DNA from 4 places in the Streptomyces sp. WAC07094 genome. Region 3 is predicted to be linked to each of the others. Evidence: riboswitches for the same ligand, from Rfam matches in the RefSeq annotation. Region 3 holds a riboswitch; each other region holds the start of a gene.
What was found. A riboswitch is a leader RNA that binds a small molecule or an ion and turns the genes downstream of it on or off. The one in region 3 is predicted to bind S-adenosylmethionine.
Positions count from the first base shown of each region.

Region 1: linked by a shared signal. The riboswitch ahead of RCR19_RS42110 (putative leader peptide) and the one ahead of thrC (threonine synthase) in region 3 are both predicted to bind S-adenosylmethionine.
Region 2: linked by a shared signal. The riboswitch ahead of RCR19_RS42130 (amino acid ABC transporter permease) and the one ahead of thrC (threonine synthase) in region 3 are both predicted to bind S-adenosylmethionine.
Region 4: linked by a shared signal. The riboswitch ahead of RCR19_RS26900 (aminotransferase class V-fold PLP-dependent enzyme) and the one ahead of thrC (threonine synthase) in region 3 are both predicted to bind S-adenosylmethionine.

Region 1 is NZ_JAVMJZ010000004.1:44,074-51,126, reverse strand. Features, by position in the region: gene RCR19_RS42115 (DUF1684 domain-containing protein) at 1-823, shown strand, start outside; SAM riboswitch class IV at 917-1,030, shown strand; gene RCR19_RS42110 (putative leader peptide) at 1,066-1,182, shown strand; gene RCR19_RS42105 (ABC transporter substrate-binding protein) at 1,402-3,021, shown strand; gene RCR19_RS42100 (ABC transporter permease) at 3,025-3,984, shown strand; gene RCR19_RS42095 (ABC transporter permease) at 3,981-4,904, shown strand; gene RCR19_RS42090 (ABC transporter ATP-binding protein) at 4,901-6,592, shown strand; gene RCR19_RS42080 (LLM class flavin-dependent oxidoreductase) at 6,589-7,053, shown strand, end outside.
Region 2 is NZ_JAVMJZ010000004.1:51,608-58,660, reverse strand. Features, by position in the region: gene RCR19_RS42160 (NtaA/DmoA family FMN-dependent monooxygenase) at 1-597, opposite strand, end outside; gene RCR19_RS42155 (LLM class flavin-dependent oxidoreductase) at 619-1,827, opposite strand; gene RCR19_RS42150 (putative leader peptide) at 1,903-1,989, opposite strand; gene RCR19_RS42145 (GNAT family N-acetyltransferase) at 2,049-2,774, opposite strand; gene RCR19_RS42140 (transporter substrate-binding domain-containing protein) at 2,869-3,891, opposite strand; gene RCR19_RS42135 (amino acid ABC transporter ATP-binding protein) at 3,960-4,757, opposite strand; gene RCR19_RS42130 (amino acid ABC transporter permease) at 4,754-5,734, opposite strand; SAM riboswitch class IV at 6,053-6,162, opposite strand; partial or broken gene RCR19_RS42125 (NADP-dependent oxidoreductase) at 6,225-6,362, opposite strand; gene RCR19_RS42120 (LLM class F420-dependent oxidoreductase) at 6,542-7,053, shown strand, end outside.
Region 3 is NZ_JAVMJZ010000001.1:4,597,323-4,604,375, forward strand. Features, by position in the region: gene RCR19_RS20340 (extracellular solute-binding protein) at 1-430, shown strand, start outside; gene RCR19_RS20345 (DUF3263 domain-containing protein) at 467-694, shown strand; gene otsB (trehalose-phosphatase) at 756-1,601, shown strand; gene RCR19_RS20355 (trehalose-6-phosphate synthase) at 1,627-3,057, opposite strand; gene RCR19_RS20360 (glucosyl-3-phosphoglycerate synthase) at 3,172-4,116, opposite strand; SAM riboswitch class I at 4,323-4,477, shown strand; gene thrC (threonine synthase) at 4,496-5,776, shown strand; gene RCR19_RS20370 (MoaD/ThiS family protein) at 5,821-6,096, shown strand; gene RCR19_RS20375 (cold-shock protein) at 6,546-6,749, shown strand.
Region 4 is NZ_JAVMJZ010000001.1:6,079,808-6,086,860, forward strand. Features, by position in the region: gene RCR19_RS26885 (Rieske 2Fe-2S domain-containing protein) at 1-399, shown strand, start outside; gene RCR19_RS26890 (cytochrome bc complex cytochrome b subunit) at 396-2,054, shown strand; gene trpD (anthranilate phosphoribosyltransferase) at 2,192-3,256, shown strand; SAM riboswitch class IV at 3,447-3,563, shown strand; gene RCR19_RS26900 (aminotransferase class V-fold PLP-dependent enzyme) at 3,748-5,118, shown strand; gene RCR19_RS26905 (Lrp/AsnC ligand binding domain-containing protein) at 5,643-5,924, opposite strand; gene RCR19_RS26910 (rhomboid family intramembrane serine protease) at 5,921-6,652, opposite strand; gene RCR19_RS26915 (hypothetical protein) at 6,808-7,047, shown strand.

The DNA.
Region 1 (7,053 bases), on a different contig from region 3:
GACCACCGAGGCCACCACCACGGACCTCCAGGCTTTCACCGAGACCTGGCTGCAGTGGTACCGCGCCCATGAGGCCCGGCTCGCTGCCCCGCACGGGTTCCTGGCGATCACCGGCCTGCACTGGCTCGACGACCGGCCCCAGCGCTTTCCGGACGCGCCCGGCGCGTGGCGCACGGGCCCCGAAGGGGTCGTCGTAGACCTCGACGACGGCGAGGAATTGGTCGTCGACGGCACGCCGGTGCGCGGCGAGCACCGCTTCGGCGTGCTTCCCGAGCGCGGCGGCGTCGACGCCCTGTGGGCAGACGCCGTCATCGAGGTCGCCAAGCGCGGCGGGCACGACATCGTGCGCCCCCGGCACCCGGACGCGCCGCTGCGCACGGCCTTCACCGGAACGCCCGCCTACGCCCCCGACCCGCGGTGGGCTGTGAGGGGCCGCTACATCCCCTTCGACACTCCGCGGCCGACCACCGTGGGCGCCGCGGTCGAGGGCCTTGAGCATGTCTACGACGCCCCGGGCAGGGTCGAGTTCGAGCTCGAGGGGCGCCCGCTGTCGCTGACCGCGTTCCCCGGCCATGGTGCGGGACGTCTGCTGGTGCTGTTCACCGACGCGACCTCCGGGGTCACCACCTACGCCGCCAACCGGTCCCTGGCCCTCGATCCGCCCGCCGCCGACGGCACGGTCGTCCTGGACTTCAACCGGGCCGCGAACCTGCCGTGCGCCTACACGGACCTGGCCACCTGCCCGCTGCCCCCGGCCGAGAACCGGCTGCCGGTGGCGATCGAGGCCGGCCAGAAGATCCCGCGCGAGCGTGGCGGCTCCTGAGCCGGACGCGCACTCTCGCACCGACTCCCCTTTTACAGGGCGTCCTTGTGCGCCATTGACGTACGACAAGACCGCTCCGTACGATCACAAACTGGCATTGAGTGTCAGCGTCAAGCCCTGGCTCGCTGACCGGCAACCCTCCCCCGCGGTGGGGTGCTCCAGGTGAAAGCCCGGCGGGATCAGCGACGATCTCCGCAAGCGCGGGGCCCCGTGACCGGGGTTCGGATAGGTGGAGGACCGATATGCGGCACGGTGGTGACCTCAGCGCCCGCTTCGCCGGCGCCACCGTGTTCTCCCGGCTCTCGCGTCGGCGCCACATCGACCTCAAGCGCTCGACCAGCTGTCTCTGTCAGGCCTGACGGGCCTTCCCGCCGCTGGTCGCAGTACGGCACCCGCCGTCGCCGCACCCGCCTGCGCCTGATCTCGTTCTGTCGTTGATCCCCCCTTTTTTTGCCCTTTGATCCTCGTCTGCACGGCGCTCCCCCGGTCCCGGCGTCGCGCCGGCCGGGGCCGCACGCCCACGCACGGCCGTGCCCTGCACCATCCGTGCCTGGTGATACGAGTAGGAGAAGCCCTCCGTGACTGCACTTTTCGATGTCAGAACCTCCCGGTGGGCGGTACTGACCGCCCTTGTGACGACCAGTGTGGTGCTGACCGCCTGTGGCTCCGGCGGCGGCGATTCCGGCAGTGGCGCCGGACGGCCCACGTCCGGCGGCACCCTGACCTTCGCGGTGGGCTCGGACGCCGGCTGCGTGGATCCGCAGCAGGTCGCCAGCAACGAGACCATCTACTCGGTGCGCCAGATCGTGGACTCGCTGACGGACCAGGACCCCAAGACCGGCACGATCGTGCCGTGGCTGGCCAAGAGCTGGGATGTCAGCTCCGACGCCACGACGTTCACGTTCCATCTGAGGTCGGGCGTCACCTTCAGCGACGGCTCGAAGCTGACCGCGCAGGTGGTCAAGGACAATTTCGACGCGGTGCCGAAGCTCGGCGCTCTGGGGACGCTCGCCGAGGGCTATCTGAGCGGCGTCAAGAGCACCACGGTGGTCGACCCGCTCACCGTCAAGGTGACCTTCAGCCAGCCCAACGCCCAGTTCTTGCAGGCCACTTCGACTCACTCGCTGGGGATCGAGTCGTCGGCGAGCGTGAAGAGGACCCCGCAGCAGAAGTGCAGCGACGGGGTGATCGGGTCCGGGCCCTTCGTGTTGAAGCAGTACGTGCAGAACCAGTCGATCACGCTGGCCAAGCGCACGGGATACGCGTGGGGTTCCTCGCGGTGGAGCAAGAAGGGCGAGGCGTACCTGGACAAGCTGGTTTTCAAGGTCGTCCCGGAGGCGGGCGTACGGGCCGGAAGTCTGCAGTCCGGCCAGGTCGACGCGATCAGCAGCGTGGGCAAGGCCAACGAGGCGGCGCTCAAGGGCGGTCAGGTCACCCTGCAGCGGCGGGCCAATCCCGGCGTCGTGTTCGGTCTGGGCCTCAACAACTCGCGGCCTGTCCTGAAGGACACGCGGGTGCGCCAGGCGATTGTGTCGGCCGTCGACCGGCAGCAGATCGCCGACACCGTCTTCCCCACCGGCACGCAGGCGGCGACCAGCGTCCTCGCGCAGACCACACCCGACTACACCAGTCTCGCTTCCGACCTGAGGTCCGACGCGGCCAAGGCCAGGTCGCTGCTGGACCTGAGCGGCTGGAAGATGGGCAGCGACGGCATCCGCAGCAAGGACGGCAAGAAGCTGAGCCTGACCGTGAAGTGGTTCCCCAACGCCTCCACCAACCAGCCCGCGCTGGAGCTGATCCAGCAGCAGCTCAAGGCCGTCGGTGTGGAGGTGGTCCTCAAGCAGTTGCAGGTCACGCAGTTCGCCCCCACCCTGCAGTCGGGTGACTTCGACGCGGTGTGGGGGAACGTGACCCGCGCCGACCCGGACATCCTGCGCAGCTCCTTCTCCACCAAGCTGGCCAACTTCTACCACCTGCCTGCGAGTTCCCTGGACACGGCGCTGTCCGAGCAGGCCGCGACCGTCGATGCGGCCAAGCGCAGGCAACTGGTCACCCAGGCGCAGCAGTCGCTCGTGCAGAACGCCTACTACGTGCCGGTGGTGGAACTCCAGACCCAGCTGGGTGTGGCGAAGAAGGTGCACGATGTGAACTTCGACGCCTCCAGCCGGATCCAGCTGCACGACACCTGGATCGGGTAGCGCATGCGCCTCTATGCGATCAAACGGCTCGGCCAGGCGGTCGGGGTGCTGTGGGCGGCCTACACGGTCTCGTTCCTGGTGCTGGACTATCTGCCGGGCGACCCGGTCACGGCGATGGCCAGTGCCGGAATGGACTCGGGGCAGGTCGACCCGCAGCAGATCGCCGCCCTGCGGCACGAGTACGGCTTCGACAAACCGGTGCTGGTGCAGTACGCCGAATACCTCGGCCGGGCGGTGCGCGGGGACTTCGGCGACTCGGTGTCCACCGGCCGCCCTGTCACCTCGGCGCTGGCCGACGCCCTGCCGCAGACACTGCAGCTGACCGGCGCGGCACTGCTGCTCGCCGTGGTCCTCGGCGGCGCTCTGGCGGTGCTGGCCACCTACACCGCTCAGCGCTGGCTGCGGCAGCTGCTGCTGTCGCTGCCGCCGCTGGGGGTGTCCGTCCCGACGTTCTGGGTGGGACTGCTGCTCGTCGAGACGTTCTCCTTCCGGCTGCACTGGTTCCCCGCGTTCGGCAACGACGGATTCAAGGGGCTGGTACTGCCGGCGCTGACTCTGGCGGTGCCGACCGGTGCGCAGATCGCGCAGGTGCTCGCCAAGAGCCTGCTCACCGCACTGGACCAGGCGTACGTGGAGACCGCCCGGGCCAAGGGCGCCGGCCGGTGGCGGGTCCATCTGCGGCATGCGCTGCGCAACGCGGCCCTGCCGGCGCTGACGGTCGTCGGCCTGCTGGTGGGGCAGCTGATCGCCGGTTCGGTCGTCGTCGAGACGGTGTTCTCCCGCGACGGCCTCGGCCGCGTCACCGCGGCGGCCGTCACGGCCCAGGACATCCCCCTGGTCCAGGGGGTGGTGGTGTTCGGGGCGCTGATCTTCGTGTCGACGAACCTGGTCATCGACCTGGTCTATCCACTCTTCGACCCCCGGCTCGTGGTGGCCTCGGACAGAAAGGCGGCCCTCGCATGAGCCAGAGCCTTGTCGACGACCCCGCCGAAGCGGCACTGGCACTGGCCCGCCCCATCGGGGCGGGGCCGGAGCCGTATCCCGGGCGCCGCGTGGACGTACGACGGCTGCTGCGGTTCGTTCTGCGCCGCCCGGGGCTGCTGCTGTCGGTGGTCGTCCTCGTGCTGGTGGTGCTGGCCTCGTTCTGGCCCGACCTGTTCACCTCGCAGGACCCGCTGAAGGGCGTGCCGTCGCAGAACTTCCGCGGCCCGAGTGGCAGTCACTGGTTCGGCACCGACGAGTTGGGCCGCGATGTGTTCTCCCGGGTGGTCCACGGCGCCCAACTGTCCCTGAAGGCCACGCTGATCGCGGTGCTGGTGGCGTTCGTGGCCGGCGGGCTGCTCGGGGTGGTCGCCGGGTTCGCGGGCCGCTGGGTGGACGACGTGCTGATGCGCTTCGTCGACGTGCTGCTGTCCATCCCCGCACTGTTCCTGTCCCTGGCCCTGGTCACCGCCCTGGGCTACGGCACGGTGAAGGTGGCGGTCGCGGTCGGCATCGCCAGCGTCGCCGCATTCGCGCGAGTGGCGCGCGCGGAGGTGCTGCGGGTACGGCAGGCGGTGTTCGTGGAGGCGTCGCACGCGAGCGGGGCCCGCTGGTACGCGGTGCTGGGCCGGCATGTGCTGCCCAACGCGGCGGGCCCGGTGATCGTGCTGGCCACCCTCGACTTCGGCTCCTCCATCCTGGCCGTGTCGGCCTTGAGCTTCCTCGGCTACGGCGCTCCCCCGCCGGCCCCGGAGTGGGGCACGTTGATCTCCGACGGCCGCAACTACCTCGCCAACGCCTGGTGGCTGACCGCGCTGCCCGGGCTGGCGATCGCCGCGACCGTGCTGGCCACCAACCGCATCGCCCGCGCGTTGGACGGCGAATGGAACCGGCAGCCATGACCGACGAACGTGAGAACGGTGAGGATGTGACCACACCCCTGCTGGAGATACGCGACCTGTCCGTGTCATACCGCGCCCGAGGCGGCACGATCACAGCCGTCCGCGGCGTGGACCTCGACGTGTGGCCGGGACAGGTCACAGCGGTGGTCGGCGAGTCCGGCTCCGGCAAGAGCACCACCGCACACGCCATCACCCGGCTCCTTTCGGCGAACGGCCGCATCGACGCGGGCACGGTCCGCTTCGGCCGTCACGACCTGGCCACCCTGTCGGAGGCGGAACTGCGCACCGTCCGCGGAGCACGGATCGGACTGGTCCCCCAGGATCCGACGGTCTCCCTCAACCCGGTCAAGCGGATCGGCGACCAAGTCGCCGAGGTGCTGCTCATCCACGGTCTGGCAACCCGCCGCTCGGCTCCCGCCGAGACGGTCGCCGTGCTGGACCGGGCCGGGCTGCCCGACGCGGCCGTCCGGGCCCGGCAGTATCCGCACGAACTGTCCGGCGGAATGCGGCAACGCGCTCTGATCGCCATCGCCATCGCAGCACAGCCCGAGCTGATCATCGCCGACGAGCCCACCAGCGCGCTCGACGTCACCGTGCAGCGCGTCATCCTCGACCATCTCCAGCGCCTCACCGAGGTGTCGGGCACCGCGGTCCTGCTCGTGACCCACGACCTCCAGGTCGCCGCCGAGCGGGCACAGAGGCTGGTGGTGATGTCCCAGGGCAAGGTCGTCGAGGCGGGCCCCACCGGTGACATCCTGGCCGACCCGCAGAACGACTACACCCGGCACCTGCTGGCCAGCGCCACAAGCCTGACCACCGCCCGGCCCCGCACCCCGGCCTCCATCCCCAAAGCGAAGACGGCGCCCCTGGTCGAAGTCCGCAACCTGGTCAAGGAATTCAGGCTGCCACGCACCGGGGACGGGCCCCGCACCCTGCGCGCCGTCGACGACGTCAGCCTCACCCTCCACCGGGGCCAGACCCTCGCCCTGGTCGGCGAGTCGGGCTCGGGCAAGTCCACCACGGCCCGCCTGGTGCTCCGCCTCACCGACGCGAGCGCCGGGCACATCCTGTTCGACGGCACCGACGTCACCACCGCCAAGGGCGCCCGGGCCAGGCAGCTGCGCCGCCGCGCCCAACTCGTCTACCAAAACCCGTACGCCTCACTCGACCCGCGCTTCTCCATCGGCGAAGTGATCACCGAGCCGCTACGCGCCTTCAAGATCGGCGACCGCACCTCCCGGCTCGCCCGGGCCCGCGAACTGCTCGACCGGGTGGCCCTGTCCGCCGCCGCACTGGAGCGCCGGCCGGCGGAGTTGTCCGGCGGCCAGCGACAGCGCGTGGCGATCGCACGCGCCCTCGCCCTCTCCCCCGACCTGGTGGTCTGCGACGAGCCGGTCTCCGCGCTCGACGTGTCCGTGCAGAGCCAAGTCCTGGAACTGCTCACCGAGTTGCAGACCGACTTGGGGGTGGCCTACCTCTTCATCTCCCACGACCTGGCCGTCGTACGGCAGATCGCTCACCAGGTCGCCGTCATGCGGGCCGGCCGTGTCGTCGAGACAGGCCCGCCGGAGGAACTGTTCACCCGCCCCCGCCACGAGTACACCCGCGAACTGCTCGCGGCGATCCCCGGCGGCCGCGTCCCCGCCCCCACCGCCGAGAGGCCACGAGCTGAGGACCACATCGCATGAGCACGCCCACCATCACCTCACTGGCCCTTCTCACCCCGGGCAACTTCGCCGACGACGATCCGTACACCGGCCTGGAGGAAACACTCCAACTCTTCACCTACGCAGAGCGATTGGGCTTGGACGGTGCCTGGATCCGTCAGCGCCACCTCGAGCACGGCGTCGGCTCCGCCGCGGTGTTCCTCGCCGCGGCCGGTCAGCGCACCGAGCGGCTCGAGCTGGGCACCGCAGTCATCCCCATCGGATACGAGAGCCCGTTCCGCCTGGCCGAGGACCTCGCGCTGGCTGACGTGTTGTCCCGCGGCCGCCTCCAGGTCGGCTTCAGCACCGGCATGCCGCACGCCGAACTGCTCGGCGACCTGGTGTACGACGGCGACTGGCGCAGCTTCGACCTGTCATACGGCAGGATCGCCCGCCTCGTCGACAACCTGCGCGGCGGCTACCTCGGCGGCCCGGACACCGTG
Region 2 (7,053 bases), on a different contig from region 3:
GTCGAAGTGCTGCCCCGCGTGGACGAAGGAGCCCGCCTTCGCGTCCCGCAGGAAGACACCCGTGGCGTTGTCGGCGACGATTTCGTCGCCGTGCCAGGAGTCGAAGAGCTCGTTCGCGGTGGCCAGGAACTCCTTGGCGCGGGAGTAGCGATCCTCCTGCGGCAAAAAGCCGCCGCGGCGGAAGTTCTCGCCGGTGAAAGCGTCCCAGGAGGTGACGACGTTCCAGGCGGAACGGCCGCCGGAGAGGTGGTCGAGGCTGGCGAACTGGCGGGCCACCTCGTAGGGCTCGTTGAAGGTGGAGTTGATGGTGCCGGTCAGGCCCAGGTGCTCGGTGACGGCGGCCAGGGCGGCGAGGACGGTGAAGGTGTCGGGGCGGCCGACGACATCCAAGTCGTATATTTTGCCGCCCTGTTCGCGCAGGCGCAGGCCCTCGGCGAGGAAGAGGAAGTCGAACTTGGCGCGTTCGGCGGTCTGCGCGAAGTGGACGAAGGAGCTGAACTCGATGTGGCTGCCGGCCTTCGGGTCGCTCCACACGGTGGTGTTGTTGACGCCGGGGAAGTGCGCGGCCAGGTGGATCTGCTTCAGCGGCTTGTTCATGGTGGGTTGCGTCCCTCCGGCTCAGGCGGTGGCGGCATAGCGGTTGGCGGGGCGGGGCAGGCCCAGCAGGCCGCGCAGGGTGTCGGCCTCGTAAGCGGTGCGGAAGGCGCCCCGGCGCTGGAGCTCGGGCACCAGCCCCCGGGTGATGGCCGGCAGGTCGTGCCCGGCGACCGCGGGCCGCAGCCGGAAGCCGCTCAGCCCTTGCGCCGCCAACTCCTGCAGAAAGTCCGCGAGTTGAGCGGGCGTACCGGTGAAGATGCGGGCGTCGCTGGTGTACGGCTTTCCCGCGAGGGCGTCGAGGCGGGCGCGGCGGTCCTGTGCGGCGGCCTGCTCGTCGTCCAGGAAGACCACAAGGTCACCGAAGACGTGCAGGAGTTCACCGGCCCGACCGGCCGCTTCCTGCTCGGCGCGGATCTCGGCGACGATCGCGCGGGCCTGCTCGGCGTCGTGCGGGGTGACGTAGCCGACGTCGGCCTGGCGGGCCACCAGCCGGTACGGGACGGTCTGGTGGGCGAGGGCGGTGACCAGCGGCTGGCCCTGCGGCGGGCGCGGGGTGATGGAGGGGCCCTTGACGCTGAAGCGCTTGCCCTCGAAATCGATGTAGTGCAGCTTGTCGCGATCGACGAAGCGGCCGCTCACCACGTCCCGGATCTCCGCGTCGTCCTCCCAGCTGTCCCAGAGGCGGCGCACGACCTCGACGTAGTCGGCGGCCTCGTCGAAGAGGTCGGTGAGCCGTTCCTGTCCGGCCGCGGTCTTGAGCTCCTCCAGGCTGATCGGCGCGAACGTGCGGCGGCCGAAGTGGGCGGCCTCGTGCGGCCGAGCGCTGATCTGCACCCGCAGGCCCGCGCGGCCGGTGCTGACATAGTCGAGGGTGGCGATCGCCTTGGAGATGTGGAACGGCTCGGTGTGGGTGGCGATCACGGTCGGCACCAGGCCGATGTGCCGGGTCAAAGGCGCGATCCGGGAGGCGGTCAGTACGGCGTCCAGACGGCCGCGGACCTGGTCGGTGCGGCCGTCCAGCTCGCCGTAGTGCGAGGACTGCAGGCCCAGGCCGTCCTCGAAGGTGACGAAGTCGAGCAGGCCACGCTCGGCCTCGGCGACGAGGTCCGCCCAGTGTCCGGCGGTGAACAGGTCGCGGGGGCGGGCCGCTTGGTCGCGCCAGGATGCGGGGTGCCAGCCGGTGCCCTCGAGGGCGACGGCGAGGTGCAAAGGAGGGGGAGTTGAGGACACGAGGGTGCCTTCCTGGAGGTCCGTACGAGATCGCCGGCCCGCGGGAACGGGGCGCACGGCGGATGAGGAAACGGGTCAGGAGCTACACAGGGCGCCGGCCACGCGCTGCAGGTCGATGTGGGGCCGGGAGTGGAGGCGGACGGCGCGCAGTACACGTGTCATGTGTCGCGCCTCCGTCCGAACGGTCCGAGCATTCGCCTTCGACAAGGACAACGGCACGGCTATGCCGTTTCTTCCAGAGCTGCGGCGCCGGTGTGCCGGACGAGCGAGAACACGGTACGGCGGCGCAGGGTGAAGCCGATCGACTCATACAGCCGGATCGCGTTCGCGTTGCTGGCCGCGGCGTGCAGGAAGCCGCGTTCGCCGCGCTCCTTGATGCCGGCGGCGACCGCGCGGACCAGACGGGTGGCCAGGCCCCGGCCACGGTGCCCGGGGTCGGTGCACACGGCGCTGATCTCCGTCCAGCCGGGCGGGTGCAGCCGCTCGCCGGCCAGGGCGATCAGCCGGCCGCGGTGGCGGATGCCGAGGTAGGTGCCCAACTCGACGGTGCGGGGCAGATAGGGGCCCGGCTCGGTGCGGGCGACCAGGTCGAGGATCTCGGGCACGTCGTCGGGACCGAGCCGTACGGCGTCGGCGTCGGGTTCGGCACGCAGAAAGGTGTCCACGAGCTGGACGCCGTGTCCGGTGCGTACGACCTCCCAGCCCTGCGGTGCCTGGGTGACGCCCCGTACCGAGGCGGTGCCGCCGGGACCGACGAGCGTGGCGAGGTCGGTCCAGGCGCGCGGGTCGTCCTCGTCGGGGACGGCGTAGAAGGGGGCCACGTCCTGGTGGTAGCGGGCGGCGTGGCCGATTCGTTCGGCGAAGTGGGCGTGGGGGCCGGTGAGCGCGGCCCAGGCGGGGTTGTCCAGGATGTGCGAGGAGCGGGCGTCGAGGGTGGTGACGGACATGGTGTGGCGGTCTCCGGGGTGCGGCTCGGCTCGGGGTGTCGCGCGTGCCCGGGGGCTCCACCGGGGTGGTGGTGGGGCCCCAAGCACGCGGTGGTCAGGAGTTGTCGAGGGGCAGTCCCGGCGGGTTGACCTCGGACTCGGTGACGGCATCGCTGGAGAGGTTCCAGGCGGCGAGCCACTTGGCGTACTGCCCGTTCTCGATCAGGTGGTTGATGGCGTCGGCGAGCGGCTTGGCCAGGCCGCTGTCCTTCTTCGCGGTGGCCGCGATCAGCCCTTGGAGGCTCGCGCCGGCGCCGGAGTACTGGCCCGCGATCCTGGTCGCGTTGGGGGTGCTCGCGGTCTGCGTGACGTGGTAGGAGAGGTTGGGGCTGGGGCCCAGGTAGGCGTCGATCTTGCCGCTGTTCAGGGCCAGGTAAAGGCTGTTGTTGTCCTGGAAGTACTTGATGGTGAGCTTCTTGCCCTCGCTGTGGAGCTTCTTCTGCCACTCCAGCAGGATCCGCTCCTGGTTGGTGCCCGCGCCGACCGAGACGGTCTTGCCCGCGAGGGTTGTGTAGTCGCCGTCGAAGGCGAACTTCGAGGACTTGAGCGTCTCGAAGGCGAGGTCGTCCTTGCGGTAGGAGGCGAACTCGTACTTCCGCTTGCGTTCCTCGGTGTCGGTGATGTTCGAGAAGCCGACATCGACCTTGCCGCTGTCGATGCCGACGAAGAGGTTCTCCCAGGTGAACCGCTTGACCTCGGGCTCCAGGCCCAGGACGGTCGCGACCAGCCGGGCCAGGTCCACCTCGGAGCCGGTGAGGGTCTTCTGGTCGCTGCCCACATAGCCCAGCGGTGGGGAGCCGGAGGGCAGGGTGCCGGACCCGATCACCAGCTTGCCGCTCTTCTTGATCGCGTCGGGCAGCTGGTCGCTGATGGACTTGACCTCGGAGACCTTCAGGGTGGTCTCCTTGGCGGCGCCGTTGGACAGCCGGCCGACGGTGACCGTGCCGGCGCTGTCGCTCGTCGTGGTGGCGGCGTCGCTGTCGCCACCGCAGGCGGCGAGCCCGGTGGCGAGGGTGGCGACGGCAATCGCCGCGGTGATGCCGCGTATCAGGCTGCGTCGGGTGAAGTGGGCAGACATGGCCGTTCCTTGTCGCTGGAAGTGATGAGGGGCGGGCGTGGGGGGAAGTCGAGGGGTGCGGCGGCGGGTCAGAGGACCTTGCTGAGGAAGTCCCTGGTCCGCTCGTGCCGGGGCTTGTCGAGGACCTCGGAGGGCGGGCCCTGCTCGACGATCCGGCCGCCGTCGATGAAGACGACCCGGTCGGCGATCTCGCGGGCGAAGCCGATCTCATGGGTGACGATGACGAGGGTCGTGCCGCTGGACGCCAGGTCCTTGATGACAGCGAGTACTTCACCGACCAGTTCCGGGTCCAGGGCGGAGGTGGGCTCGTCGAAGAGGATGACGCCGGGGCGCAGGGCGAGGGCGCGGGCGATGGCGACGCGCTGCTGTTGGCCGCCGGAGAGCTGGCGCGGGTAGGCGCCGGTCCTGTCGGCGAGGCCGACCCGGCCAAGGAGTTCCCGGGCGAGTTCCCGGGCCTCGGGCTTGCCGAGCTTCCCGGTGGCGACCGGGGCGGCGGCCACATTGTCCAGGACGGTCAGGTGCGGGAAGAGGTTGAAGTTCTGGAAGACGAAGCCGATGCGGCTGCGCTGGGTGAGGATGGCCCGCTCGCTCAGTTCCTTCAGCCGCTCGCCCTGCCGCCTCACGCCGATCAGCTCGCCGTTGATGCTGACGTGGCCGATCTCTGGCTTCTCCAGGTGGTTGATGACCCGCAGCAGGGTGGACTTGCCGGAGCCGGAGGGGCCCAGGATGACGGTGACCTCGCCGGGGCGGACCCTCAGGTCGACGCCGTCCAGTACCCGGTGGGTGCCGTACCACTTGTGCACGTCGTGGACCTCGACGGTGGCGGCTTCGACGTCCGTCAGGGCGTCGAGCGTCTTGGCGGTCATAGGGCGGCCTCCCGGCGGATACGGGCCCGCAGGTCGGTGAGACCGGTGCGGAGCCTCTGCAGCGGGGTCGGCGGCAGGCTGCGGGTGGCACCGCGGGCGTAGTGCCGCTCGACGTAGAACTGGACGACGGAGACGACGCTGGTCAGGATCAGGTACCAGACGGTGACGACCAGCAGCAGCGGCACGATGTCGCCGGGGTAGGTGGAGCCCATGGTCTGCGCGGAGCCGAACAGGTCGAGCAGGGAGACGTAGAAGACCAGCGAGGTGCCCTTGATCAGGCCGATGAGCTGGTTGACATAGCTCGGGATGATCGAGCGCAGCGCCTGCGGAAAGACGATCTTCCTGAACTGGTAGCCCTTGGGCAGGCCGAGCGCCGCGGCCGCCTCGTGCTGGCCCTGGTCGACGGAGAGGATGCCGCCGCGTACCACCTCGGCCGCGTAGGCGGCCTCGTTGAGGCTGAGCCCGATGACCGCGACGACCATGTCGGTGGCGAGTCTGGACTCGTCGAAGGAGAAGAAGGCCGGGCCGAAGGGGATGCCGACGCTCAACGTCTTGTACAGGGCGCTGAAGTTGTAGAGGAAGATCAGCACCACGATGAGCGGGATGGAGCGCAGCGCCCAGACGTAGGTCCAGCTGACCGCGCGCAGCACCGGGTTCTTCGAGAGCCGGCCCAGTGCGAGCACGATGCCGCCGACAAGACCCAGCACCGCACTGTAGGCGGTGACTTCGAGGGTGATCAGCAGGCCGTCGAGGATGGTGGGGCGCAGGAACCAGTAGCTCCAGCGGTCCCACTGGTAGAAGGGGTTGGTGATCAGTCCGTGCACGAACTGGGCGACCAGGACCAGCACGACCGCGGTGGCGATCCAGCGGCCTGGCCGCCGCAGCGGAAGAACCCGCTGAGCGGTGAGTAGTTTTGACGGCTCGCCGGCGGTCGGTTGCTCGGTGAGGGTGACGGTGGCGCCAGGGGGTTCACTCATGGTGGGCTCCGGCTGGGTGGGAACACCCCGGAAGCACGGCGGCTTGCAGCGGCGCGCACGGCGGCGAGATACCGGGGAGGGCAAAGGCACACCGCGGGTGCGGTGTTCGTCAGGAAGTGCGGGGGCTGCGGGGCGGTGTCAGCCCCGACAGCGGGCGCGGCCCGGTGCGGTACACAGTGCGCTGTTCACGCGGAGCAGATCGACGGCGCGATCAGCGACGAGCAGGTTCGCGTACGACGGTACGCAGCCCTGCAGGCGGCACATCGCCGTCCTGGGAGCTGCATACATGGCGTCACCGTCACTGTTCCGGCCCTGTGGGCCTCGCGCTTACCGAAACGTCATCCGGTCCGGTCGTCACCTGGGGCACCCCACCGCGGTGCGAGGGTTGCCGGTCAGCAAGCCAGGGCTTGTCGCTGACACTCATGACCGTTCTGAGCCGTAATTAAGACAACGGCCCGAACAGATGTCAACGCCGGGTCCACCAGGTGGACTGGCCGGACAGCGCGCCGACGAGCGCTGATCGGGCGCCGCGGCGCGCCGCTGTGAGTGGCGCTGTCAGTTGCTTGCCGCCCACGGTGTCCACCAGGACGTTGATGCCTTCGGTTGCCGCAATGCCCAACTGCCGGGCACCCTGCGCGAGAACCTCGGCCCGCGCGAACCCCTCACGCACCGCTCCGCACAGGACCGAACAGCAGGCGGGCTGAGCGCCGGGACGCCCTTCCACTCAGGACGCAGTACACATGACTGACAAGAAGCTGTCACACACGGACCGGAATGCCGGTTCGACCGGCGCCCGTTGTGACTGACATGACTGTTGGAGTAGCGCTCAACGCATCCGACGCGCCGAACCAGGTCGACGCCACCGTAGAACTGGCCCAGGAGGCAGCGCAGTTCGGTCTTACGTCGGCCTGGTTCGGGCAGACCTTCGGCGCGGACTCGCCCCAGCTCGCGGCGATCGTCGGGCGGGAAGTGCCCACACTGCAGGTCGGCACCTCGGCGATCCCCGTCTTCGGCCGCCACCCGCTGCTGGTCTCCAGCCAGGCCCAGACCGCCCAGGCCGCGACCCACGGCCGCTACCACCTCGGTCTGGCCCTGGGCACGAAACTGCTGACGGAGACCGGCTTCGGCCTGCCCTTCGAGCGGCCCGTCGCCCGGCTGCGCGAATTCCTCACCGCCCTGCGGCAGTTGACCCAGACCGGTACGGCCGATTTCCACGGTGAGCTGCTCACCGCGACCACCCCGGTCCCGGCGCGGGTACCGGGTGCCGGGAGCGGTGTCCCCCTGCTGGTCGCCGCGATGGGGCCGCAAGCGCTGCGGGT
Region 3 (7,053 bases):
GGCCGAGGGTGTGAAGTTCGGCGTGGTGCCGATGCCCGGCGTCGACGGCCGGGCGAAGTCCACGATGGGCGTGGCGGACTGGATGACGGCGTTCAGGCAGAACGGCCACCAGGACCGGATCCGCGACTTCCTCGACTATGTGTACAGCGAGAAGAACGTCCTTGCGTTCTCGCGCGAGTACGACCTGCTGCCGGTGACCAACTCCGCGCAGGAGGCGATGTCGGCGTCGCCCCGGGACGCGGACCTGGCGCCCTTCCTCGAGGAGCTGCCGAGCTCCGAGCTCTACCCTGTGGGCAAGACGTCCTGGGCGGCCGTCAGCGCCGACATCAAGCAGCAGGTGGGCAAGGCCGTCGGTCCGGAGGGCAGCCCGGCGGCGGTCCTGGGCGCGCTGCAGCGGGAGGCCGTGACCGCGGACGGTTCCGCCGGCTGACGGAGCGGTGTCGGCCCTTCCGGCTACGGTTCCCCCATGGACGACCTCACTGCCCTGGACAAGGCCATCCTCGCGCTGGAAGGGCGCAGTTTCACGGGGCCGGGGGCCAAGGAGCGCGTCATCCGTGAGCAACTCGGTCTGGCCCCCGTCCGGTACTACCAGCTGCTCAACGCCCTCCTCGACGACCCCAGAGCCCTCGCGCACGCCCCGGTCACCGTCAACCGGCTCCGCCGCGTCCGCGAGTCCCGCCGCGCCGAGCGCTGAGCGGGACGCGCGGGGCGGCGCGCCAGGAGTGAGGCCGGGCCCGCGTGGATAGGGTCGTCCCATGGGCAGCCACACGGACTCCTTGCCGACGCCCGCCACACCGGCCGGGCGGGACGGACTCGACGCGATCCTCACCCGGCCCGGGCGGGCCGTCCTCGCCTTCGACTTCGACGGGACGCTCGCGCCGATCGTCCCCGACCCCGACCAGGCCCGCGCCCACCCGGACGCGGTGCCCGCCCTCGCGGCCATCGCCCCGCGGGTGGCCGCCGTCGCGGTCGTCACCGGCCGCCCCGTCGACGTGGCCGTCCGCTACGGCGGCTTCGCGGAGGTGCCCGGACTCGAACACCTCGTGGTCCTCGGCCACTACGGCGCCGAACGCTGGGACGCCCGCACCGGCACCGTCGAGGCTCCGGCCCCCCACCCCGGCGTCGCCGCCGCCCGTGCCGAACTCCCCGCGCTCCTCGAGGCGATCGGACCCCGTGAGGGGACGTGGATCGAGGAGAAGGGGCGTGCCGTCGCCGTGCACACCCGTCGCGCCGGGGATCCGCAGGCCGCGTTCGAGGCCCTCCGCGATCCCCTGGCCGGTCTCGCCGCCCGCCACGGACTGATCGTCGAACCCGGCAGGTTCGTCCTGGAACTGCGCCCGCCGGGCATGGACAAGGGAGTGGCACTGCTGGAGTACGTCCGTGAGATCGGCGCCGGCGCGGTCATGTACGCGGGCGACGACCTCGGCGACCTCTCCGCCTTCGCCGCGGTCGACAAGCTCCGCTCCGACGGCGTCCCCGGCCTGCTGGTGTGCAGCGGCAGCGACGAGGTCACCGAACTGGCGGAACGGGCGGACCTGGTGGTCGACGGGCCGCCGGGGGTCGTACGGCTCGTGAGGGCACTGGCACACGGGCTCGCGTGAACGGGCCCGGCCGGTGGCGGCCCCGTCACTTCTCCAGCGCGGCCAGCTGATCAAGGAACCACCGGGCCGGCGGAAGTGCCGTGGCCTGCGCGGCGAGCCGCTTCGTCCGCTCGGCGCGCTCCCCCGCCCCCATCGACAGCGCCTCGTGCAGCGCGGCCGCCATGCCCCCGATGTCGTACGGGTTCACGGCCACCGCGTCCTCGGACAGCTCCTCGAACGCCCCGGCCTCCCGGGACAGCACCAGCGCACAGCCCTCGTCGGAGACCACCGGGACCTCCTTGGCGACCAGGTTCATGCCGTCCCTGATGGGGTTCACCAGCGCCACGTCCGCCAGCCGGTAGGCGGCCAGCGAGCGCGCGAAGTCGTCCTTCACATGCAGTTCGACGGGGGTCCAGTCCGGCGTGCCGTAGCGTGAGTTGATCTCCGTGGCCACCCGCTGGACCTCTGCGGTGTAGTCGCGGTAGACGGCCAGGTCCTGGCGGGAGGGGTACGCGAAGGCGATGTGGACGACCCGTTCGCGCCACTCCGGACGCGATTCCAGCAGCTCCTGGTAGGCCAGCAGTCCGCGCACGATGTTCTTGGACAGCTCGGTGCGGTCCACCCGCACGATCGTCCTGCGCGGGCTGCCGTCGGGGGCCGAGCCGATCTGCTTGCGCAGCGCCGCCATCCGCTCGTCCACGTCCGGCCGGTGGGCCCGCTGCCGCAGGAAGTCGGCGTCCGCGCCCAGGCCGTGGACGCCGATGCGGGTGCCGGAGGGAATGCCGGGACCGAGGACCGTGTGACAGCAGTCCGTGAACGCGTCCGCCCAGCGCTGCGTGAGGAACGCCGCCCGGTCCGCGCCGAGGATCCCACCGAGCACCTGCGCCGCGATGTCGTCGGGCAGCAGACGGAAGTACTCCGGCGGCGCCCACGGCGTGTGCGAGAAGTGGCCGATCCGCAGATCGGGCCGCAGACCGCGGAGCATCCGCGGGGCCAGGGTGAGGTGGTAGTCCTGGATCAGCACCGCCGCACCCTCGCCCGCCTCCTGCGCCAGCGCCTCGGCGAACGCGCGGTTGTAGGCCTCGTATGCCGCCCACTGGCGCCGGAACTCCGCTCCGAAGGCCGGCTCCAGCGGCGTCTGGTAGAGCATGTGGTGCACGAACCACAGCACCGAGTTGGCGATGCCGTTGTAGGCGTCCGCGTGCACCTGCGGGTCGATGTCCAGCATCCGCACCCGCCGGCCGCCGGTGTCGGCCGTGTCGAGCGCGCCGCCGGTCCGCCGCACGGCCTCCCGGTCACCGGCACCCAGGGCGGAGCAGACCCAGACCGCGTCCGTGTCCGGGCCGATGGCCGAGAGCCCGGAGACCAGCCCGCCCCCGCCGCGCTTGGCGGTGAGCCCGCCGGACTCGTCCAGCGCGTACGAGACCGGGCCGCGGTTGGAGGCGACGAGTACGGATGCCGCATGCGTGGAAGCCATGCCTCGAAACCTAGCCCGAGCTCAAAACGCTCAAACGTTCCCGTCGGCCGTATGCGGAGCCGTATACAACGGGTCCCGCCGCGGTCGCGGACCGTCGCCGCCGGGCCGAGATCCTCAGGCCGCCTTGTGTTCCGCGTACTCCTCGATCTCCGCCATCGGCGGCCGCTCCTCCGTGTCCACCTGATACGTGCGCGGCTCGAAACCGCCGTCGCCCCGCTCGAACTGGATGAGGGCCGGGCGGATCAGATGGCCGCGGGCCAGGCGCAGCTGCGCCGTGCGGTAGATCGAGGCGGCCATTCGGCCGAGCGCCTGGCCGTCCTGGTGGCGGTGCTTGCGCACGCCCACGTCGACCTGGGCGAGGGCGTCGAGCCCCACCAGGTGCAGGGCGTCCACCAGGATGCCGAGCTCCACCCCGTACCCGACCGGGAACGGCAGCCGCTCCAGCAGCGAGCGCCGGGCCGCGTACTCGCCGCCGAGCGGCTGCACGAAGCCGGCGAGCTGCGGCCAGTGCATGTTGAGCAGCGGGCGGGCCATCAGTTCGGTGACACGCCCTCCCTGGCCCGCCGCGCCGCCCAGCGGACGGTCGTACATCGCCTTCACCAGGTCCACGCCCGGATCGGTGAGCAGCGGGCCCACGATCCCCGATACGAAGTCGGACGAGAACTCCCTGAGGTCGGCGTCGATGAAGCAGACGATGTCCCCGCGGGTGACGAGCAGGGAGCGCCACAGGACCTCGCCCTTGCCGGGCACGGCCGGGATGCGCGGCAGGATCGTGTCGCGGTGCACCACCTTCGCTCCGGCCGTGGCGGCGACCTCGGAGGTGCGGTCGGTGGAGCCCGAGTCGACGACGACGATCTCGTCGACGAGCGGAACCCGCAGCACGAGGTCGCGGCGGATGGCGGTGACGATGTCGCCGACCGTCTCCTCCTCGTTCAGCGCGGGCAGCACGACACTGACCGTCGAGCCCGAGGCGCGTTTCGCGGCCAGGATCCGGTGGAGCGGGCGCTCGGTGACGGACCAGGAGCGGGTGCTCAGCCAGCGCTCGACTTCTTCCAGCACAGTCTGCGGCTCCTCACGTTCGTACGGCGGTAGTGGCAGTAGAGATCTTCGAGTGATGTGTTCCCGTCGGTGCGGGTGGGTGTCCATCTCGCGCTTCGGACGACTCTCTCAACTGTCCTGGCCTTCGGTTACAGTCTTGAACAACGCCGGTGACCAACGCATGTCGGGGGTCACCGCGGTTCATAACCGGTAAAACAACCGCATACAGCTCATCCAGAGGGGCAGAGGGACACGGCCCGATGAAGCCCCGGCAACCCTCCAGCCGGTCTCGTAGATCAGTGTTGATCACTGCGCGAGGCTCCCGGCTCGGGAAGGTGCCAATTCCGTCTTACGGCGAGATGCGTCGTGAGGAAGATGAGGAGAAAGGGCCTCGCCTGACATGGCTGTGCAGACAGTTGCAAGCAGCACCGACTCTGTGAATCTCGGCCCCGCAGCGGCGCTGTCCTGCCGCGAGTGCGGCCACCGGGTGCCGCTCGGCCCGGTCTTCGCCTGCGAGGAGTGTTTCGGCCCGCTGGAGATCGCGTACGACTTCTCGGGTTACGACACCGAGGAATTGCGCAAGCGGATCGAGGCGGGTCCCGCGAACATCTGGCGCTATGCGCCGCTGCTGCCGGTCCCGGCGGACGTCGCCGACAAGCCGAACCTCAACCCGGGCTGGACCAAGCTCGTCCGGGCCGACAACCTGGCGCGCGAGTTGGGCGTCACCGGCGGGTTGTATGTGAAGGACGACTCCGGCAACCCCACGCACTCCTTCAAGGACCGCGTGGTCGCCCAGGCGCTGGAGGCGGCGCGCGCCTTCGGCTTCACCACGCTCTCCTGCTCCTCGACCGGCAACCTCGCGGGCGCGGTCGGCGCCGCGGCGGCCCGTGCCGGCTTCCGCTCCTGCGTCTTCATCCCGCACGACCTGGAGCAGGGCAAGATCGTCATGGCCGCGATCTACGGCGGCGACCTCGTCGGCATCGAGGGCAACTACGACGACGTGAACCGCTTCTGCTCCGAGCTGATCGGGGACCCGGCGGGCGAGGGCTGGGGCTTCGTCAACGTCAACCTCCGCCCGTACTACGCGGAGGGCTCCAAGACGCTGGCGTACGAGATCGCCGAGCAGCTGGGCTGGCGACTGCCCGACCAGATCGTGGTCCCGATCGCCTCCGGCTCGCAGCTGACGAAGATCGACAAGGGTCTGCAGGAGCTGATCAAGCTCGGGCTCGTCGAGGACCGGCCCTACAAGATCTTCGGTGCGCAGGCGGAGGGGTGCTCGCCGGTGTCGGTGGCGTTCAAGGCGGGCACCGACGTCGTACGGCCGCAGAAGCCGGACACCATCGCCAAGTCGCTCGCGATCGGCAACCCGGCGGACGGCCCGTACGTCCTGGACATCGCCCGCCGCACGGGCGGCGCCGTGGAGGACGTGACCGACGCGGAGATCGTCGACGCCATCAAGCTGCTCGCACGCACCGAGGGCATCTTCGCCGAGACGGCGGGCGGCGTGACCGTCGGCGTGACGCGCAAGCTCATCGAGAACGGCGTCCTCGACCCGGCGAAGACGACGGTCGTCCTCAACACCGGTGACGGCCTCAAGACGTTGGACGCCGTGGCCGGAACCGGGCTCACCGCCACGATCCGCCCGAACCTCGACTCCTTCCGCGAGGCCGGGCTCGGTTGAGAGTCCGTCCCCGCCAGCCGCACCCCGACCGGAGGTCACACCCCATGAGCGTCAACGTCCGCATCCCCACCATCCTGCGCACCTACACCGCCGGCCGAGCCGAGGTGACCGCCGAGGGCGGGACCCTGGCGGAGGTCATCGCCGACCTGGAGAAGAACCACGTCGGCATCGCCGCCCGGGTCCTGGACGACCAGGGCAAGCTGCGCCGCTTCGTCAACGTCTACGTCAACGACGACGACGTCCGCTTCGAGCAGGGTCTTGAGACGGCGACGCCGGACGGCGCCGGCGTCTCCATCATCCCGGCCGTGGCGGGTGGCTGACGGTCGTTCAGCCGCGTGATCGTTACCCTCGGTAATGCACGTCACCGAGAGTTCATCGAATTGCCCTCTCCGTGAGACAAGCGGAGGGGGCAATTCTGCATGGTTGAGCGAGGTACAGTTGGGGAACGTGTTCCCGCTCTCTCCGTCGGGCACCTCCGGTCGCTGCCGCGCACCCGATAAGAAGTAGCCAAAGTGCGCAGGGCTTTTGCGCCATTCATTCCTTTTACGGGGCCCGACTTGCCCTGAATTCGGACGAATTCTTCGTACATTCCCGACCGGTCATGCCCTGAATTCTCGTCCGATTGACCTGTTGCAGACGGCAGTTGGACAGATACATTCAGCCGCGGTCGACGCGTTCCGGCGCACGCCCCCAACCGTTGGGGGGTGAGGTCTGACCCGGATCCGCGAAGTGTGGATCTGTGCAAGGGCCAGTAATAGGGGAGTTAGGCATGGCTCAGGGCACCGTCAAGTGGTTCAACGCGGAGAAGGGGTACGGCTTCATCGCGGTCGACGGTGGTGCGGATGTTTTCGTCCACTACAGCGCGATTCAGATGGACGGCTACCGCACCCTCGAAGAGGGCCAGCGGGTCGAGTTCGAGATCTCGCAGGGTCAGAAGGGGCCGCAGGCGGACATGGTCCGACTGGCCGGCTGAAGCACGCGCCGACGACTGAACTGATCGACGTGTCGAGGGGCTCGCATCCCGTTGGGGTGCGAGCCCCTCGGTCTGTCCGGCGGCGCGCCGGGGCGCAGGGGCCTGCTTCACGGGGCCGCGCCTTGCACTCGGACGGGGCGAGTGCTAATCATTGGCGTTAGCACTCTGAAGGTGAGAGTGACAAAAAAGAAGGACCGGGTCGGTGAGGCCGCGGACCGGGTGGGGCAGGGAACCTCCGGCCGAGGCCGTCCGTCGCGGGCGCGGGCGCGGTCCGAAGTAATCACCCCCAGTCCTGGGAGGACCA
Region 4 (7,053 bases), 1.5 Mb from region 3:
GTGGGTTCGCTCACCTTCGCCAAGCCCGAGGGCCTGGAGGAGAACAACGAGGACTTCCAGACCGAGATCGCCAAGGCCGCCCTGATGATCGTCCGGCTGCAGCCGGACAACATCAAGGACAAGCGGGAACTCGAGTGGTCCCACCAGGGCATCGTGGCGTTCTCCAAGATCTGCACCCACGTCGGTTGCCCGATCTCCCTGTACGAGCAGCAGACGCACCACGTCCTCTGCCCGTGCCACCAGTCCACCTTCGACCTCTCCGACGGTGCCCGGGTCATCTTCGGCCCGGCCGGTCACGCCCTGCCGCAGCTGCGCATCGGCGTGAACGCGGACGGTTACCTCGAGGCGCTCGGCGACTTCGAAGAGCCCGTCGGTCCTGCTTTCTGGGAGCGCGGATGAGTACTGCATCGACCAACCCGAACCCCGCCGGGGACGCGGCGGGCGGCTCGCGCGGACGGGCACCGGCCGGCGAGCGCCTCGCGGACTGGGCGGACGGCCGCCTGGGTGTCTACACCCTGGCCAAGTCCAACATGCGCAAGATCTTCCCCGACCACTGGTCGTTCATGTTGGGCGAGGTCTGCCTCTACAGCTTCCTGATCATCATCCTCACGGGTGTGTATCTGACGCTGTTCTTCCACCCGTCGATGAACGAGGTGGTGTACCACGGCAGTTACGTGCCGCTCCAGGGCCAGATGATGAGCGAGGCGTTCAACTCGACGCTGCACATCAGCTTCGACGTCCGCGGCGGTCTGCTCATCCGGCAGATCCACCACTGGGCGGCGCTGGTCTTCCTCGCCGGCATGTTCGTGCACATGATGCGCGTGTTCTTCACGGGCGCGTTCCGCAAGCCGCGTGAGATCAACTGGGTCTTCGGCTTCCTGCTGTTCGTCCTCGGCATGTTCACCGGCTTCACCGGCTACTCGCTCCCGGACGACCTGCTCTCCGGCACCGGTGTCCGCTTCATGGAGGGCGCGATCCTGTCCGTGCCGATCGTCGGCACGTACCTGTCGTTCTTCCTCTTCGGCGGTCAGTTCCCGGGCGGCGACTTCGTGGCCCGGTTCTACTCGATCCACATCCTGCTGCTGCCGGGCATCATGCTCGGTCTGGTGGTCGGCCACCTGATCCTGGTCGTCTACCACAAGCACACGCAGTTCGCGGGCCCCGGAAAGACGAACAACAACGTCGTCGGCATGCCGCTGATGCCGGTCTACATGGCCAAGGCCGGAGGCTTCTTCTTCCTGGTCTTCGGTGTCATCGCGGCCGTCGCGGCGATCGCACAGATCAACCCGATCTGGGCCATCGGCCCCTACCGTCCGGACCAGGTGTCCACCGGCGCCCAGCCCGACTGGTACATGGGCTTCTCCGAGGGCCTGATCCGTGTGATGCCGGGCTGGGAGGTCAACTTCTGGGGTCACACGCTCGTCCTGGGCGTGTTCATCCCGCTGGTGATCTTCCCGCTGGTCCTCGTCGCGATCGCGGTGTACCCGTTCATCGAGGCCTGGGTCACCGGCGACCGGCGTGAGCACCACATCCTGGACCGCCCGCGCAACGCCCCGACGCGTACCGCCTTCGGCGCCGCGTGGATCTCCTGGTACTTCGTGCTGCTCGTCGGTGGTGGAAACGACCTCTGGGCGACGCACTTCCATCTGTCGATCAACGCGATCACCTGGTTCGTCCGCATCGCCTTCTTCGTGGTGCCGGTGCTCGTGTTCATCGCGGCCAAGCGGATCTGCCTGGGCCTCCAGCGCCGCGACCGCGACAAGGTGCTGCACGGCCGCGAGTCGGGCATCATCAAGCGGCTGCCGCACGGTGAGTTCATCGAGGTGCACGAGCCGCTCAGCCAGGAGCAGCTGCACACGCTCACCTCGCACGAGCAGTACCAGCCGGCCGAGATCGGCCCGACGGTCGACGAGAACGGTGTCGAGCGGAAGATCAAGGGTTCGGAGAAGCTGCGCTCCAAGCTGAGCGGCGCCTACTACGGGGACGCCAACCAGATCCCCAAGCCCACGGTCGAGGAGTACAAGGAGATCACGAGCGGCCACGGCCACCACTGATCGCTGCGGCGCGCCACGCCACGGTCGAAGGGCCCCGTCCAGTCATGGACGGGGCCCTTCGCCGTGTCCCGGGCTGGATAGGGTGGAGCTGTTCGACACCCGAGCCCCATGTCGGGGCCACCACCCAGGAGCGGCTTATGAGCGCTGTGAACCCCGCCGGAGGCGACACCGCGGCGGTCCGTTCCTGGCCCCAGGTACTGAACGGCCTGCTCGAGGGCCGTGACCAGAGCGCCGACGACACGGCCTGGGCGATGGACCGCATCATGCGGGGCGAGGCGACCGACGCCCAGATCGCCGGCTTCGCCGTGGCACTGCGGGCCAAGGGCGAGACGGTCGCGGAGATCACCGGGCTCGTCCGGGCGATGTACGAGCACGCGAACGTCATCGAGGTACCGGGGTCGACGGTCGACATCGTCGGTACGGGCGGTGACGGCGCGAAGACCGTGAACATCTCCACGATGTCGTCGATCGTGGTGGCCGGCGCCGGCGCCAAGGTCGTCAAGCACGGCAACCGGGCCGCGTCCTCCGCGTCCGGTGCCTCGGACGTGCTGGAGAAGCTCGGCGTCAATCTGGAGCTGCCGGTGCACCGGGTGGCCGAGGTGGCCGAGGTGGCCGGGATCACGTTCTGCTTCGCGGTCAAGTTCCACCCGGCGCTGCGGCACGTGGCCGCGGCACGCGGACAGCTGGGCATCCGTACGACGTTCAACGTCCTGGGCCCGCTGACGAACCCGGCGAAGGTGAAGGCGCAGGCGGTCGGGGTCGCGGACCCGCGGATGGCGCCCATCGTCGCCGGGGTCCTCGCGGAGCGCGGCAACTCCTCCCTGGTGTTCCGGGGCGACGACGGGCTGGACGAGCTGACGACGACGTCGACGTCCCGGGTGTGGGTGGTCCGCGACGGCAAGGTCACCGAGGAGGCCTTCGACCCGCGGGACGTCGGTATCGAGCTGGTGCCGGTGGAGGCGCTGCGGGGCGCCGACGCCTCCTACAACGCCGAGGTCGCACGGCGGCTGCTCGACGGTGAGACGGGCCCGGTGCGTGACGCCGTGCTGCTGAACTCCGCCGCGGCCCTCGTGGCGCTGGAGCAGGCCGAGGGCCCCCTGGTGGACCGGATCCGGGCCGGCATGGACAGGGCGGCGGAGTCGATCGACTCGGGAGCGGCCAAGAGCGTCCTGGACCGCTGGGTGGCCGCGAGCCACGCCTAGCACCACCGCTCCGGGCGGGCCGCGGTCTCTTCTGCCGCGGTCCGCCCGAGCCGTCTCCGGGCCCTGCCGTGGTGCACACCGGTCGCCGTAGGGGACCGTCCCCTCCTGAGCGCCTCCCGTGACCCTCGGTGCGTCCCGGTATCCGGACAGAAGTTGCAGCCGATCGATCACCCCTCTAATGTCCTGCGCAGGTCATGAGCGACAGCCATTCGGCCCCGGCCGGCTGTCCGGCAACCCTCCGTCCGTGGCGGGGTGCCCCGGGTGAGGACCAGGCCGCAGGCAGCGAGGTCTGCGGCAAGCGCGGACCCCCTCGCGTCACCAGGGGTCCTGGTCGTTCGAGGGAGCCTTCCGTGAGCAAGCGAATGCGCTAGGGCCGCAGAGCCCCGCCTCCGCATCCCCTTTCACCCCTTCGTGTGCCGTCGACCCCTTCACGCGCCGTCATGCGCACCGTCCGGCACGGCGAATCCACCTGTCCTCACGGGAGTTCACCCATGTCCGTCTCCACCATCGCATCCGACCGGTCCGTTTGTTCCCCGCTGCCCGTTCTCGGACGGGATGTGACCGTCCCGCTCGTCACCGGCGGCGAAGTCACCTACGCCGCGCTCGACTACGCGGCCAGCGCCCCGGCGCTCCAGCGGGTCTGGGACGACGTGGCGGCCTACGCCCCGTACTACGGCAGTGTCCACCGCGGTGCCGGATACCTCTCGCAGCTCTCCACCGACCTGTTCGAGAACGCCCGCGGGACGGTCGCGGAGTTCCTCGACTGCCGGGAGGACGACCAGGTCGTCTTCACCCGGTCCACCACCGATTCGCTGAACCTCCTGGCCTCCGTGGTCCCGGCCGGCTGCGAGGTCTTCGTCTTCGAGACCGAGCACCACGCCTCGCTGCTGCCGTGGCGGGACGCGCAGGTGACCTACCTCGACGCCCCGAGCACTCCGCGGCAGGCCGTCGAGACCCTGGAGCGCGCCCTGGCGCACCGCGACCCCTCCCGGGCCTCGGGCCCGGCACTGGTCTGCGTCACCGGCGCGTCCAACGTCACCGGTGAGCTGTGGCCGGTGCGCGAGCTCGCGGCGACCGCGCATGCGCACGGTGCCCGTATCGTGCTGGACGCCGCCCAGCTGGCCCCGCACCACCCGGTGTCGGTCCGCGACCTCGACGTCGACTGGGTCGCCTTCTCCGGGCACAAGCTGTACGCGCCCTTCGGCGCGGGAGTCCTGGCCGGCCGCGCCGACTGGCTGCGCGATGCCGAGCCGTATCTCGCGGGCGGCGGTGCCAGCCGCAAGGTCACCCGGCGCACCGACGGGGGAGTGGACGTCGAGTGGCACGAGAGCGCCGCGCGGCACGAGGCGGGCTCGCCCAACGTCATCGGCGCCTACGCCATCGCCTCCGCCTGCAAGGCCCTCACCGAGGCCGGCTTCGACACGCTGGTGGCCCGCGAGCGGCACCTGATCCGCACCGTCGGGGAAGGGCTCGCCGAGGTACCCGAGGTGAAGGTGCTGTCCCTCTTCGGTGACGACTCGCCGCGCGTCGGTGTCATCTCCTTCGTCGTCGAGGGCTGGAACAGCTCCCACTTCGCCGCCGCGCTCTCCGCGGAGTACGGCATCGGCGTCCGCGACGGCCTGTTCTGCGCCCACCCGCTGGTGCGCACCCTGCTGGGCAGCGACCCGCAGACCCAGGGCGAGTGCGGCGCTCCCGAGGCCGCGCCCGGCGAGAAGTCCCTCAACGCGATCCGCGTCAGCTTCGGCGCGGGCACGCCCGACGAGCACGTCGAGCGGTTCGTCCGCGCGGTGAAGGAGCTCGTCAGCGAGGGTGCGAAGTGGAACTACCGTACAGAGGGCGGTCGTTGCGTGCCGACGGTGTGATGCACCGAGCCCCGCCCGCTCAGGGGAGGGGCGAGCCGCGCAGGCCGTGGGCGGCGCCGGGGCGGCGCACACACCGAGGGCGAACGGCCGTGAGCGGCCGAGGAGTTCGTGACGGGTCCCGCCCCGCGCGACGCGGTGGTGCGGCCGGGACCCGGCGGACCCCGTGTCCGTCGACGGGCACCGATACCCGCGCCTTCTGCCGGCGCCGGCCGTGGCGCGCGGTGACCGCCGGGGGTGCTGCTCGCCGTGCGCGGAGGTGCCGCCGGCCGGAGGGAGACCTCCCCTGCCGTGACCGGGCGGGCTTCGGACGTCGTCCGGCAGTGCGGGGGAGGCCCGGTGGACGCCGCGGAGGTGTGGCGCCGCCTCGTGGAAGACCCCTGCCGGCGATTTCCCCCGCCTGGCGGGAGCGGGCCGGCGCCTCGCATCCGGTTCCCCGGGCGGGGACGGCGGGGTCACGGGCGGGTCGGCGGGGGCCGTGTCCACTTGGCCGCCGTCAAGGGCGTCACCGCTTCGGACGTACCGGTCTAGTTGTCGAGCCCGATCGCGAACGCGGCCTCCAGGTCGTGCTGGGAGTACGTGCGGAAGGCGACATGCGTGTCGGTGGCCAGTACGCCCTGGATCTTGCTGATCCGGCCGGGGATGACGTCCGCCAGGTCGTCGTGGGCCTTCACCCGGACCATGGCGATCAGGTCGTAGGTGCCGGTGACGGAGAAGACCTCGCTGACACAGTCCAGCGCGGCGATCGACTCGGCGATCTCGGGGATCCGGTCCACGCTGGTCTTGATGAGGACGATCGCGGTGATCACGGCTGGTGTTCTCCCTCGGGGGCCTGGGCTGGGGGTTTCACCCTACTCGTACGGCCGTAGCGCACCCATGCGTAGCCGAAGCCCAGCGTGAAGCCGACCAGGTGGGCCAGATAGGCGACCCCCGGCCCCTGCTCGGCACGGCCCGCCGCCATCCACTGAAGGCTCGCCCAGAAGGGCAGCACGACCCAGGCCGGGAAACGCAGCGGCAGGAAGAGCAGGAACGGGAAGAGACTGGTCACCCTGGCCTTGGGGAACAGGAACAGAAAGGCACCGAGGACCGCGGAGATGGCCCCGGAGGCCCCGACCAGCGTCTGTGCCGACTCGGCGTTGGCCGCCGCGTACCCGAGCAGCGCCAGGTATCCGCAGCCCAGGTAGAACAGGGCGAATTCCAGGTGGCCCATCCGCTCCTCGGCCATCGCCCCGAAAACATAGAGGAACAGCATGTTGCCCAGCAGATGCACCCAGCTGCCGTGTACGAACAGCGCCGTCGCGGGGGTGAGCGCCGCGCGTGGTGCCCCGCTGAACAGTTCCACGGGCACCACCCCCCAACGGGCGAAATAGGATCGCTGGGCGGCCAGCAGTCCGTCCCCGGTGCCGTAGGCCGGATTCAGTCCCGCGGCCGGCCCGATCAAGAAGATCAGACAGCACAGGACGATCAGCCCGTACGTCACCGGCGCCGACTGCGCCCGCAGCGCTCCGGCGGCCGCCCTCCTCCAGGTGCTGATCATGGGACAGAGCATGGCGCAACCGGACCGATCCATGCAGAGTGCCTCGCCGCAGGGACGGACGGGCGGCGAGTACCCGCCAGGCCGTAGGGTTACGAGCCACACGCTCCAGGGAAACTGGCGCATCACGGAGACTGGAAGAAGGAAGAGCGGCCACGATGACGGTTCCCCTCCCGACCGAGACGACCCGCTGGCGCTGCACCCTGTGCGGAAACCTCACGCGGTTCGACGTCACCCGCTCGTCGAAGGTCGTCGAGTATGTGCACCTCGATCTCGCCGGGGAGCCGAAGGTCGAGGAGCGCGAGGTGGTCAGTGAGACCATCGAATCGGTGCGTTGCCGCTGGTGCAACGCCCTGGACCAGGTGGAGCTCGTGGACAGGCCGGGCGCCGGCTCCTGAGGGAGG